Regions from separate parts of the Oliverpabstia sp. genome, predicted to be linked through region 1. Evidence: predicted binding sites of a transcription regulator. Region 1 holds the regulator's gene; each other region holds the start of a gene.

Evidence for each region. Region 1 encodes NrdR, which represses ribonucleotide reductase genes. Its sites were predicted from a motif close to CACAANATNTTGTG; they were not measured.
Region 2: the regulator NrdR is predicted to act here: its motif matches at 2,827-2,840, upstream of nrdD (anaerobic ribonucleoside-triphosphate reductase).
Region 3: the regulator NrdR is predicted to act here: its motif matches at 2,577-2,590, upstream of MSA64_RS05150 (ribonucleoside triphosphate reductase).

Annotation. Positions count from the first base shown of each region.
Region 1 covers NZ_JALFPR010000045.1:21,164-25,863, reverse strand. Annotated here, with positions in the region: gene modB (molybdate ABC transporter permease subunit) at 1-174, shown strand, start outside; gene MSA64_RS02655 (sulfate/molybdate ABC transporter ATP-binding protein) at 186-1,250, shown strand; gene MSA64_RS02650 (PRC-barrel domain-containing protein) at 1,315-1,569, opposite strand; gene nrdR (transcriptional regulator NrdR) at 1,813-2,262, shown strand; gene MSA64_RS02640 (aminotransferase class I/II-fold pyridoxal phosphate-dependent enzyme) at 2,388-3,608, shown strand; gene MSA64_RS02635 (ArsR/SmtB family transcription factor) at 3,729-4,115, opposite strand; gene MSA64_RS02630 (glycoside hydrolase family 2 TIM barrel-domain containing protein) at 4,382-4,700, opposite strand, start outside.
Region 2 covers NZ_JALFPR010000015.1:581-5,280, reverse strand. Annotated here, with positions in the region: gene MSA64_RS00600 (MATE family efflux transporter) at 1-374, opposite strand, end outside; gene nrdD (anaerobic ribonucleoside-triphosphate reductase) at 666-2,810, opposite strand; gene MSA64_RS00590 (D-2-hydroxyacid dehydrogenase) at 2,974-3,939, opposite strand; gene asnA (aspartate--ammonia ligase) at 4,224-4,700, shown strand, end outside.
Region 3 covers NZ_JALFPR010000081.1:9,890-14,589, forward strand. Annotated here, with positions in the region: gene MSA64_RS05150 (ribonucleoside triphosphate reductase) at 9-2,435, opposite strand; gene hflX (GTPase HflX) at 2,694-3,929, opposite strand; gene MSA64_RS05160 (tetratricopeptide repeat protein) at 3,941-4,700, opposite strand, start outside.

The sequences.
Region 1 (4,700 bases):
AATATCCCGGGAAAGACAGGGACGATCTCTCAGAAGATCGCCATGGTTATCCAGGATGGCGACTATGGGACAGCAGGTTTCTGGGTCGTTGTGATCATGCTGATTGCTTTTTTTGTGGTGCTGGTGATGAACCTGCTCGGATCCGGTGATAATAAACATAAAAAACGGTGGTAAGGAGGGCGGATATGCTGCAGGTAAGGATAAAAAAGAAACTGGGGAATTTTCTGCTGGATGTGGATTTTTCCATGGATGGAGGCATATTTGCCATTCTGGGAGCTTCCGGATGCGGAAAAAGTATGACGTTAAAATGTATTGCAGGTATCGAACGGCCGGATGAGGGAAGAATCGTTTTGAATGACAGGGTACTCTTTGATTCGGCAAAACGGATTAATCTGCCACCGCAGAAACGAAAAGTCGGATATATGTTTCAGGATTACGCATTGTTTCCTACAATGAATGTGGTACAGAATATTCAGGCAGGGATGGGGAGAAAGCCGGATCCGAAAAAAGTCAGGGAATATATTACAGGATTTCAGCTTGGCGGACTGGAACATCATATGCCGGATCAGCTCTCCGGTGGACAAAAACAACGGGTAGCCATGGCACGTATGCTGGCAGCAGAGCCGGAAGTATTGCTTCTGGATGAACCGTTTGCCGCATTGGACAGCTATCTGAAATGGAAAATGGAACAACAGATGCTGGAACTTTTACAAAAAGTACAGACACCGGTACTGTTTGTATCTCACAGCCGGGATGAAGTCTATCGACTGTGTGATACGGTCAGCTGTATTCATCAGGGGCGGATGGAAGTGATCGAACCGGTAAAAGAATTTTTCCGGAATCCGAAGACGAAGACGGCGGCACTTTTATCCGGATGTAAGAATATCTGCGCGGTGGAAGCTATGGAAAGCCACAGAGATGGAAACTGGTTGTGGACATCGGACTGGGGAGTTGGCATCCGGGTATCGAAAGAAGCTTTACAGGCACGGACCATCGGGATCCGCGCCCACTTTTTTACAAAGGAAAAACCGTCGGAAGGATGTTACAGTGAGTTCCCGGTGGGAGAATACCGAATTATGGAAGATCCCTTTGAATGGAATGTTTCCTTCCGAAAAGACAGATCCTGCGAGTGGCTGCAATGGAAAACAGCGAAAACGGACTGGGATCCGTCGGAGGGTGTGCCGGAAAAATTGTATGTGAAAGAAGAAAATCTGTTGTTGCTGGATATCGATACAGATAACAGAAGATGAGAGAAACAGCCAATGGATCAGGGAGCGGGCCTGAAGAACATTCTGATGACTGCCAGGAGAGCAATCACAGTTTCTTCAGGCATTTTTTCTCATCGATTTCCACAAGAATAATATCTTCCCCGATCTGACAGATGCATTCCCAGGGGATACAGAATTCGCTGTCTCTTCCGAGAAAACAGCAGAATTTTCCGGGGCCTGGGATGATGATGGCAGAAATCCGTCCGCTGCAGGGATCAAATTCCACATCCACAGGACAGCCAAGGGTTTTACAGTTGCAGGTATTGATGACTTCTTTTTGTTTCAGATCAATAATTCGCATAAAAAACCTGATTTTTATACTTCTTTTATATTAATTATATGTTTTGTGGTTAATTGTCTTGACGGTAAGTTTACGATTATATTATGATGGGAAAAGATAAAGCATCCACTGTGTGAGGGGATACAGGAGTGATGAAAGTTACAGGAAAATAAGAAAACTGCGAGACAATTGAACGGGAAAATAAGGAGATACAGAAGAATACCGGACAATCAGAGGCAGTTTGCGGAAAGAGAAGGATGAAATATGAAGTGTCCGTTTTGTAATCAGGATAATACCCGGGTTGTGGATTCACGCCCGGCGGATGACAACACTGCCATCCGGAGAAGAAGAATGTGTGATGCGTGTGGAAAACGATTTACCACTTATGAGAAAGTGGAGACGATTCCGTTGATCGTGATCAAAAAAGACCAGAACAGGGAACAGTTTGACAGATCCAAGATAGAGGCCGGTGTCCTTCGTGCCTGCCACAAACGGCCGGTATCAGCAGAACAGATCCACCGGCTGGTAGATGATGTGGAAACAGAGGTGTTTAATCTGGAAGAGCGGGAGATCCCAAGCTCTGTGATCGGAGAAATCGTGATGGATAAACTCAAAGATCTGGAAGCGGTTGCCTATGTCCGTTTCGCTTCTGTGTATCGGGAGTTTAAAGATGTGAATACCTTTATGGATGAACTGAAAAAAATCCTGAAATAGCATATAAATCATAAGGATTCCGGGTTTGACAAAAAGAAGGTAATGAGCTACAATTGAAAAGATATATAATCACTGAATTAGTGTGTTAAAGTAAAAGAAAATAAAAACGAATGGAGGCAGATACAATGAAGACTTTTGATAAATCTTCCAAACTGGATAACGTATTATACGATGTAAGAGGACCCGTGGTGGACGAGGCGGCCAGAATGGAAGCGGATGGTCTCAGTATTCTGAAACTGAATATCGGTAATCCGGCTCCATTTGGATTTAATGCACCGGAAGAAGTTATTCTGGATATGAGACAATCATTGTGGGAATGTCAGGGATATTCAGATTCCAAGGGACTGTTTTCCGCAAGAAAAGCAATCATGCAGTACTGTCAGTTAAAGAAAATTCCGGGTGTGACGATGGACGATATCTATACAGGTAACGGTGTCAGCGAACTGATCAATCTGAGCATGCAGGCACTGTTAAATGATGGTGATGAGATTCTGATTCCGGCACCGGATTATCCGCTGTGGACCGCAACAGCTACACTGGCTGGTGGAAAAGTCGTACATTATATCTGCGATGAAGAGTCCGACTGGAATCCGGATATCGAGGATATCAGAAGCAAGATCACAGATAAGACAAAAGCTATTGTTATCATCAACCCGAACAATCCGACCGGTGCGCTGTATTCCAAAGAGATCCTGGAAGAAATCGTGAAAGTGGCAGAAGAATTCGGACTGATCATTTTCTCAGATGAGATTTATGACCGTCTGGTGATGGATGGACTGAAACATATTTCCATCGCATCGATTGCACCGAAAAATGTATTCTGTGTGACATTCAGCGGTCTGTCCAAATCTCATATGATCGCAGGATTCCGTGTGGGTTGGATGGTATTGAGCGGTAATAAAAAAGCGGCAGCAGGTTATATCGAGGGAATCAAGATGCTTTCCAATATGCGTCTGTGTTCCAATGTACCGGCTCAGTCGATCATTCAGACCGCACTTGGTGGCTATCAGAGTGTGGAAGAGTATCTGCAGCCGGGTGGAAGAATCTATGAACAGAGAGAAGTCATCTATAAATTGTTAAACGATATCCCGGGTGTATCAGCGAAGAAACCGAAAGCAGCATTCTACATTTTCCCGAAACTGGATGTGGAAAAATTCAATATCTACGACGATGAGAAATTTGCCCTGGATCTGCTGAGAGAAAAGAGAATCCTGATCGTGCATGGTGGCGGTTTCAACTGGGGACAGCCGGATCATTTCCGTGTGGTATATCTGCCGAGAATTGCAGATCTTGAGAAGGCGACAAAGAAACTGGGAGAATTTCTGGATGGATATCATCAGAAATAGAAAAAATGTTATGGATATACAAAAAAGAGAGAAGATGGAACTTTTATGGAGTTCTGTCTTCTCTCCTTTTTGTATATCCATAATTAGTCCGGTGGACCAATCTTGATTTAAAGTTCATGTTTATTCCTGTACATGATCCAGTCCCTGTGCGAGAATAGTTGCCACATGTGTGTCAGCCAGAGAGTAATATACGGTTTTCCCATCTCTTCGGAATTTGACCAGCGCCGACTGCTTTAACACACGTAACTGATGGGAGATGGCACTCTGTGTCATACCCAGAAGTTCTGCGATGTCGCAGACGCAAAGTTCACCACCGGATAATGCATATAGAATGCGGATTCTGGTAGGATCCCCGAACACTTTGTAGAGGTCTGCCAGACGGTATAATGTCTCATCAGCCGGTGCTTCCATCGGAAGATGCAGATGATGATGGTGGCAGATGTCACAGGTTTCTATCTCGCTGTTTGCGGAGGTATGTATGTGTGGTTGCTGTAGTGTCTGTTTCATTCCTTTTCACCAATTCCTTACTATACTGTTTCAGTCCTTTCGGACTGTTTCTTTTTTGATCATTACCATTATGTCTGCCTTTTAGTTTAACGGAAAAACCAGATTTGGTCAAGGTGTAAGAATCATACCTTTTATTGGGTAAGGTTATGAAAGGCTGACCTTTTTGAATGTTCGGTCACGAAAAAAACACCGGGTCGGAGTCCGTGCTTACACGTCTCGTGACCCGGTGTGAGTCAGATCAGGAATTGATCAACAGTATAAAAGTCTTAGAAATTCAGAGTAAAGGTAAATGTCAGTTTGTCCTGATCTACCCGATATTTTTTTGCCAGAGCAGGACCACAGCTGTTAGAGCCACAACCGGACATATATCCATCCAGGCACAGCACTGTGTACGGAGATTTTTCCAGTTCGAAGCTGTGTACTTTTGTAGTCAGTTCCTCCTGTGTGTACCGGGATGCATTAAAACTGAAGTTCTGTGTACCGGATATCAGCAGAGAACGATGATCGGAAGTGGTCAGTGCCAGTCCGGAGCAGTTCCAGTGGCTTCCGTTTTCCTGCGGACGCAGATAATCTTCATGGAGACTG
Region 2 (4,700 bases), on a different contig from region 1:
TGCAAGATCCTCAGAAGCGGTCGCGCCCCGATCAGTCCCGCAATTGTAATGATCAGCGTAGATACAACCGCCACGTAGATAGAAGAAACAAAGGTTTCTGTCACTTTTTTCTCATCCCCGCCGCCATAATACTGCGAAACCACCACGCTTACTCCTGTCGTCAGGCCCATCATAATCGAAAACAGCAGATACATGGCTCCACCTGCGATACTGACCGCAGCAAGTGCCTCATCTCCGAGATATCTTCCTACTATATAAACATCTACAAAATTATAGATTCTCTGAAACAGCATCCCAAGAAGCACCGGCAGTGCAAACCGAATCATCTTCGGCAAGATGCTCCCTTTCGTCATATCAACTGTCTTTTCCCCCATACTGGTACCCTCCTGTTTGCACATCTATATCAAGTATAAATAATCCTGTGGATTTTGTCTATATAATTCACAGATACGCCTTTTATTTTCTGTATATTTATGATTGTTCACTCCGTTTCCTGTAACGCGCTTCGTGATGCGCAGAATTTATTCCTCCCTGCCCTTCTTTGGATACTGTCAGGCACCAGGTTGCAAATACAAGGAAAAAATCCGTAAAACAACTGATTTCTGTTCAGAATTTTACGGATTTCTTCTTATCATATTATTTCTATATTATTATTTCTGATGTTTTTACATTGACTTTCTGTCCGCGATCTCCGCCATCTTGGCATCGTTCAGACGGGTATCTCCGTGAACACGGCTGTAGGACAGGTATCCGTTCATACGGTCGATCTTGGTCAGGTTTCTGGAACCGCAGACCGGGCAGACATCCATCTCGAGCTCCTGATGTCCGCAATCGTCGCAGTAGGCCAGCGACAGATTCACACCCTCATAATAACCCAGATTCATCGCCCGACGGATCAGTGCTTTTATAGCATGTACATTGTAGGAAATCGGATATCTGACATACTGGATCTTACCACCGTTGCACAGTTCCCAGAATCTTCCTTCCAGATCTTGTTTTTGGATAGGAGTAATATCCTCAGTTACGTGGCAGTGGAAACTGTTGCTCACATACGGACGGTCGGATACCCCGCGCACGATACCGTACATCTTGCGGAACTGCTCTACCTGCAGACCGCAAAGGCTCTCAGCCGGTGTTCCGTAAATTGCATACAGGATCTGATCCTCTTTTTTGTATACATTAATCTTATCATTGATATAACGAAGCACTTCCAGTGCAAATTCTCCGTCTTCGGCAATGGATTTACCATTATAAAGTTCCTGCAGTTCATTCAGTGCTGTGATACCGAAGGAAGCTGTCATCGGACGGAGTAACGGACGGATCTTATCGGATGGTTTCAGATGACCTCCGTAGAAACCGCCCTCACAGTATGCCAGCGGATTCGTGGAAGCACGCATCTCACCAAGGTAATCGTATGTTCTCTTATGCAGTCCGCGGATCATCTCCAGATAGAAATCCAGAACTTCATAAAAATCTGTGTTCTCTGCACGGGCTTTTGCCAGGATCATCGGAAGATGCAGGCTGACCGCACCGATGTTGAAACGACCGACAAAGACAGGCTCATCGTTTTCATCTGCCGGTTCCATACCGCCACGCTCATACCACGGACTTAAAAAGGCACGGCACCCCATCGGGCTGATTACTTTTTTGTATTTTTTGTACATGCTGGAAATATATCCCTGGCCACTCATGGACAGCCAGTCCGGATACATGGTTTTTGCAGAGCAGGCAACACCTGTCTCAAAGACATCTTCACATTCTTTTCCATCTCCATGGATCTCTTCATCATACAGGAACACAATCTTCGGGAACAGTACCGGTTTTTTATGTCCGGCTTTTCCCTGTCCGCCCATATGGACTTTCAGCAGAGATTTTGAGATCATTTTTTCAAATCTTCCCGTTCCCAGTCCCAGTGTCACAGTAACAAACGGATAGTCGCCACGGGAGGAACCAACGGTATTTAATTTATATTCAATTCCCTGCCATCCCTGATCACAGTCACGGCAGACTTTTTCCCAGGCATATACACGACCCTTTTCTTCTCTTCCTTCCCAGGACGGATCGGAATATTTCAGGAATTCTTCATAATATTTGTTATAGCTTTTCTGTGCATACGGAGACAGGATCTTATCTACTTCCGGCACAGTAAATCCGCCGTACTGCTGAGCTGCGGTACTGAGGATAATATCCCCCATAACGTCAAATGCGGTATCCAGTGTCTTCGGCTCATTGTACCAGACATTTCCCATCTCAAATCCGCCACGCAGAACGGATCCCACATCGAACAGACAGCAGTTCATCGTGTCCAGACGGGCAGACTGATCATGAATATAGATATAGCCATCTTTACATGCCTGCAGTTCGTTCCGGTTCATAAAGAATTTTCTGTATAATTCTTTGTTCAGTTCATTAAAGATCAGGCTTCGCTTGGTTGCCACCAGCGCGCTGTCGGTGTTCGCGTTGCTTTTGTCACCGATGTAACGGATGGACTGGCTCTTTGTATATACCTCATCCATCATGTGGATAAAGTCCACTTTATAATTCCGGTAATCGCGGTAACTTTTTGCTACTGCAGGATTCACCTGTTCCAGGGCACCTTCCACAATGTTGTGCATATCCTGGATCAGGATTCCGCCTTTTCGCTCTTTTGACATCGCTTCCGCCCGGTCAGTTGCATATTTGCAGATAAAATTAATCTCATCATCGGTAAACCGATACATTACACGGCCGGCTGACTTATTGACCGCACGCTTGATCTTACTGGCATCAAACTCTTCTTTGGTGCCGTCTTTCTTGATAATATATACCATTGTTCCCGCTCCTCACTACTATATATAGTATCTTTCTTTTATTTTAGTCAACATATTGTAGACAACAGTATAACACGGTTACCTACAAAAGGAAAGAGAAGAACCCTGAAAATTCTTCTCTTTTTTTATTTTGTTTTTTATGCAACTTTTCCAATGCCTTTTTTTATCTTTTCACATATCCGGTAGAAAAGTCGATGATATTGTGGAGGGTTTCTCCTTTTTCATAACGTTCCAGATTTTCGATGGAAAGTTCCAGAATCTTTTCCAGTGTCTCCGGCAGTGCATATCCGCCGGACACATGTGGCGTAATGATACAATGCGGCGCATCCCACAGCGGATGATCTTCCGGCAGTGGTTCCGGGTCTGTGACATCAAGACCTGCCCCATAAATCGCTCTCTCTTGCAGGGCTTTCGCAAGAGCCAGACTGTCAATCGCAGTTCCGCGGCCTACATTTAACAGAATAGTATTCTTTTTCATCAGGTGTAATTCTTTCTCACCGATGATGCCTTTGGTGTCACTGTATCCCGGAAGGCTCAGTGCCACAATATCTGCCTGCGGCAGAAGTTCCGGCAGTGCTTCCATCGTGTATTGTGCATCCACATATTCAGGCTTCGGTTTCCGGCTCTTTCTGATACCTGTCACATGCGCGCCCAGTGCTTTCATTTTTCTTGCAAATGTCGTTCCGATATCTCCAAGACCGATCACCAGGACATGGCTTCCCTCTGTAACCATCATATGGGTCTGTTTCTCCCAGTGGTGGTCTTTTTGCTGGTTCTGGTAAATGTCCAGGCGTTTCTGGAGTGCAAACAGCATCGCGATCAGATGCTCGGAGATCGCCATTCCATACGCTCCGGTTGCATTGGTCAGCTGTGCCTGTTTTGGCAGAATACCCGGTACACAAAATCCTTCTGTTCCGGCGTTATTTAACTGTATCCAGCGCAGATTCCGAGAATCTTTTAAGAATTCCGGTTTCACATTTCCGATAATAATATTTGCATCCTGCACCTGTTCTTTTGTCACCTCTGCTTCCAGGCAGTAAGTTGTCTTTGCGTCCGGTGCTGCATTTCTGATTCGTTCTTTATGTTCTTCTTTTACAGGAAGAACCACAAGTATTTTTTCCTGTTCCATCCCGTTTCCCGACCTTTCCAAACGTACTCTGCTTACTACAGTAGCACAATTGATGTTAAGTTACAAGGCAGAATTGATCCTTACTGTGCATACGCGATATTCCGGTTACTGTTCACTGGTAATATCCCGCGGAATGTTTTGGCATGGGTATAGTAAAATCAATTGTTGTATTCGGGGGGTTTTCTGCTATAATATTACCATAATACCGGGGTAGACAGGTAAAGAGTTGTTGGTGTCTGCCGTGATTCTTAGCTGGATGCCTTTCAAATTTGAGGAGGATTGTTATGGAACATTTTATTATTCCGGAAAATTATCAGCCTGCATTGTCGCTTCACGATACACAGGTTGGTATTAAGACCGTAAAAGACTTTTTTCAGAAAACCCTTTCTGACCGCCTGAATCTGCTGCGTGTGTCCGCACCGCTTTTTGTAGATCCTTCATCCGGTCTGAACGATAATCTGAACGGCGTAGAACGCCCGGTTACCTTCGATATCAAGGAATCACCGGATCAGAAAGCTGAGATCGTACATTCTCTTGCAAAATGGAAACGTTATGCACTGAAAAAGTATGGTTTTGCACATGGAGAAGGACTGTATACCGATATGGTTGCCATCCGTCGTGATGAAGATACCGACAATATCCATTCCATCTATGTGGATCAGTGGGACTGGGAAAAGATCATTACACGGGAAGAGCGTAATGTGGACACCTTAAAAGATGTTGTCCGCACCGTTTATTCTGCACTGAAGAAGACTGAAAAA
Region 3 (4,700 bases), on a different contig from region 1:
TTCTATTTTTACTCGTTCTCTTCCACATACTTCTGAATATTCGAAGCATTTACATATTTCTTTGTCTCTTCTCCTTCGATGACTACCAGTGTCGGTGCCTGCATGATGCCGTATCTTGATACCAGTTCCGGGTTTTTCTCGGCATCGATCAGCTGATACTCTTCTTCCGCTTCTGCAAGCATCTGTTTCGCAATCTTACAGTTCGGACAGGTATTTGTGGTGAACAGATATTTCACACTGTCCGGATGCTGGATCTTCACATCGTCTTTTGTCATAGTTACCATCGTTCTGGTAGGATGTTTTCCGCCCATCACCGGCCGCTCCTCTTTCACTGCTTCCACCGGTTTTTCTGCCGGTGCACCGGAGTGAAGGATATCATACACGGTTCTGTTCTTGTATTCCTGCGCTTTTCCGTCATTCCAGTTCTGTACCGGACGGTAATATCCTGTAATTCGACTGTAGACCTCTGCCTTCTTGCCACAGGTCGGACAAGTGAAATGTTCTCCCGCAATATAACCATGTTCTTTACATACCGAATAAGTCGGTGACAGGGTATAATAAGGCAGACGATAATTTTCTGCAATCTTTCTTACCAGTGTGGCTGCTGCCTTCCAGTCCGGAAGTTTTTCTCCCAGAAACGCATGAAAGACCGTACCGGACGTATACAGGGTCTGCAGTTCATCCTGCACATCCAATGCATCAAAGATATCAGAAGTATAGTCTACCGGCAGGTGAGAGCTGTTGGTATAGTACGGGGTATCTCCTTCATGACCTGCAGTAATAATATCCGGATAATGTTTCTTATCATGTTTTGCCAGACGATATGCGGTGGATTCTGCCGGTGTTGCTTCCAGGTTATACAGTTCTCCGTATTCTTCCTGATAATCGGACAACCGTTCTCTCATATGATTCAGAACATTTTTTGTAAACTTCTGTGTCTTCTCATCAGCCATGTCTGCACGAAGCCATCTTGCATTCAGTCCTGCTTCATTCATTCCAACCAGACCGATGGTGGAAAAATGATTGTCAAAGCTTCCCAGATAGCGCTTGGTATACGGATACAGCCCCTCATCCAGCAGTTTTCCGATCACTTCTCTCTTGATATGCAGGGAACGTGCGGAAATATCCATCAGGCGGTCCAGACGCTGATAAAATTCATCCTCATCCTGAGACAGATAAGCGATCCGCGGCATATTGATGGTTACCACGCCCACAGAACCGGTGCTTTCGCCGGAACCGAAGTATCCTCCGGTCTTTTTACGCAGTTCTCGCAGATCCAGACGCAGACGACAGCACATACTTCTTACATCGCTTGGCTGCATATCGCTGTTAATATAGTTGGAAAAATACGGAGTTCCGTATTTGGATGTCATCTCAAAGAGCAGACGGTTGTTTTCTGTATCGGACCAGTCAAATTCTTTTGTGATGGAGTAAGTCGGAATCGGATACTGGAAGCCTCTGCCATTGGCATCTCCTTCGATCATGGTCTCGATAAACGCCTTGTTGACCATATCCATCTCCTGTTTACAGTCTTTATACTTAAAGTCCATCTCTTTTCCGCCAACGATTGCCGGAAGTTCTGCCAGATCATCCGGTACAGTCCAGTCCAGTGTGATATTGGAAAATGGAGCCTGTGTTCCCCAGCGACTTGGTGTGTTCACACCATAGATAAAGGCTTCGATACATTTTTTCACTTCCGGATAAGTCAGATGGTCTGTCTTTACGAAAGGTGCCAGATAAGTATCAAAAGAAGAAAATGCCTGTGCACCTGCCCATTCATTCTGCATGATGCCAAGGAAATTGACCATCTGGTTACACAGAACACTCAGGTGTTTCGCCGGAGCAGAAGTAATCTTGCCTTCTATTCCTCCTAATCCTTCTTTAATCAGCTGTTTTAATGACCAGCCGGCACAATATCCGGTAAGCATGGAAAGATCGTGAATATGGATATCTGCATTTCGGTGCGCATCTGCAATCTCTTTGTCATAGATTTCAGACAACCAGTAATTTGCCGTTACTGCTCCGGAATTGCTTAAGATCAGTCCGCCTACGGAATAGGTAACCGTAGAATTTTCTTTTACACGCCAGTCTTCTACTTTCACATAACTGTTTACGATTTCTTTATAATCCAGGATCGTGGACTTCATATTTCTTACTTTTTCTCTCTGCTTGCGATACAGGATATAGGCTTTCGCCACCTCAGAATATCCGCACTGGATCAGCACATTTTCCACGCTGTCCTGAATATCCTCCACAGATACCTGATCTTTTTTTATCTTTTTCTGGAAATCTGCGGTTACCCGTAGTCCCAGCATCTCCATCATATCCGGTGTATACTGTTTTTCCTGTGCCTGGAAAGCTTTCTCGATCGCCTGGGTAATCTTACTCAGCTGAAATGCTGCAACTTCTCCATCACGTTTTATCACATTAAACATTATTCCATCCTCTTTTCCTGTTGCTTTTACAGGCTGTATTTTATACGTTCACCTGCTTTTTGACCCTCTCGCAATTATTCCTTTACGGATGTGTCGATTACTATAGTAGCAAACCAATTATCCTCTGTCAATACAAAAAACTACCATATATTGTGTCTCAATTTCTACTCGTACAATATATGGTATGAACGTTATGTAACCTTATAAAGAGGGAAAAGCACCTTACTATAAGGGTTTGCCCTCTTTTTTCTTCTTTTCTCAGATCTGACTGTAAACCTCCATCGGAACATAAGCCTTCACAGAAATTCCTTCTGCCAGAAATTCTTCCTGCACCACCTGTCCATATTTTCGGATCCTGGCAATACTTCCTGCCTGATCATACGGAACCAGACGTTCAATATAAATCTGTCCTTCCCGCAAAACATCCGCAAGAAGTTCTTTCAGTTCCTCAAGTCCCTGTCCATTCTTTGCCGAAATCTGAAGTACATGATCAGCCTGAAAATCTCTCAGCTGTTCTTTATCCGTACACAGGTCCTGTTTGTTAAACAGAGTGATCATTTTCTTATCCGACACCCCCAGCTGGCGCAATGTATCATAAACTACCTGCATATGTTCATCCATCTGGGGATTGGAAGCGTCTACCACATGGAGGATCATATCTGCATATTTGGCTTCCTCCAATGTACTTTTAAAGGCCTCGATCAGATGATGCGGCAGTTTTCGAATAAATCCTACCGTATCTGTCAGAAGAATCTGCTGTCTGCCCGGAAGATCCAGCGCCCTTGTCGTTGGATCCAGCGTGGCAAATAACTGGTTTTCCTCCAGAACCCCTGCCTGCGTCATTGTATTGAGCAGTGTAGATTTTCCTGCGTTAGTATATCCCACGATTGCCGCCACCTTCACCTGACTCTTATCCCGCTGGCTGCGAATCAGTTCCCTGTGCTTCTGCACCTGCTCCAGCTGTTCTTTCAGCTGACCGATCCGGCTGTGGATCAGTCGACGGTCCATCTCCAGCTTTTTCTCACCCGGGCCACGGGTACCAATGCCACCTCCGAGACGGGACAGCGAGGCACGCATACCGACCAGTCTTGCCGCCCGGTACTTTAATTGTGCAAGTTCTACCTGGATCTTTCCTTCGCTGGTCTTTGCACGCTGCGCAAAGATGTCCAGAATCACCATGGTTCTGTCCATCACCTTACATTCCAGTTCCTGCTCCAGATTATTTAGCTGTGCCGGTGAGAGTTCATCATCACAGATCACACCAGTGGCATCCAAATCATACAACAACTCTTTCAGTTCTTCCAGCTTTCCTTTTCCCAGATAGGTTGCCGGATGAATGGTCTCTCTGCTTTGCATGATCGTCCCAACAGTTACGGCCCCGGCTGTCTCAGCCAGTTCTCTCAGTTCATATAAAGATTGTACGGTATCATCAGACTCATATGTCTGTACGCCTGCCAGAATCACCCGTTCCAGCTGTTCCCCCATCTCATACATGCTTTTTCCTCCTATCTTGTAGAAAGAAACTCGTTCTCCCGAAGAGCCGCCTCATCTTCCGGATACTGTTCCAGATATATCTTCATCTTTTCTTTTGCTGCAGCAAAATCTCGTTTATATTCATAGGCCACAATTTCATTATAAAGCAGACCCTGTTCGTCCTCTTTGGAATTTTCCTTCAGACCCTGTGCGATATTCTCCAGTGCGCTATCATATGCACCATCATAAATATCACACATTGCCAGTCCGTTATAGGCCTTGGCACCCTTCTCACTCTTTTGCAGATATTCCTGATACATGGATCTGGCACTTGCCGGATCTTCCATCTCCAGATATACCCGGCCCAAAAGCAGCATGGCATCCTCATATCCCTGTTCCATCGCTGTTTTCAATTCATCTCTGGCTGCCTCATAATTTTTTTCATATTCGTAGATTCTTCCTCTGTGATAGCAATCTTCTCCGTCCTGAGGTTCTAACTCCAGAGCCATCTTCAGATAGGCATCACCATCTACTGCCTTGTTGTGATCCACATAAATCTGATAAATATTGATATACAGATTATAATCTTCACAGCCTTCCAGTGCTCTCTGAAAGTCTTTTTCGGCATTTTTATAATCTTCCATGGAAATATATGCCTTTCCTCTCAGAAAGAATGCCTGTTCGTCTTCCCCGGCCTTCAGTATCTCGCTGTACACTTCAATCGCTTTATCTACCTCGCCATAATCCATGCGTGCCTGGGCAAGATAAAACTGTACATCTTTTTTAAATTCC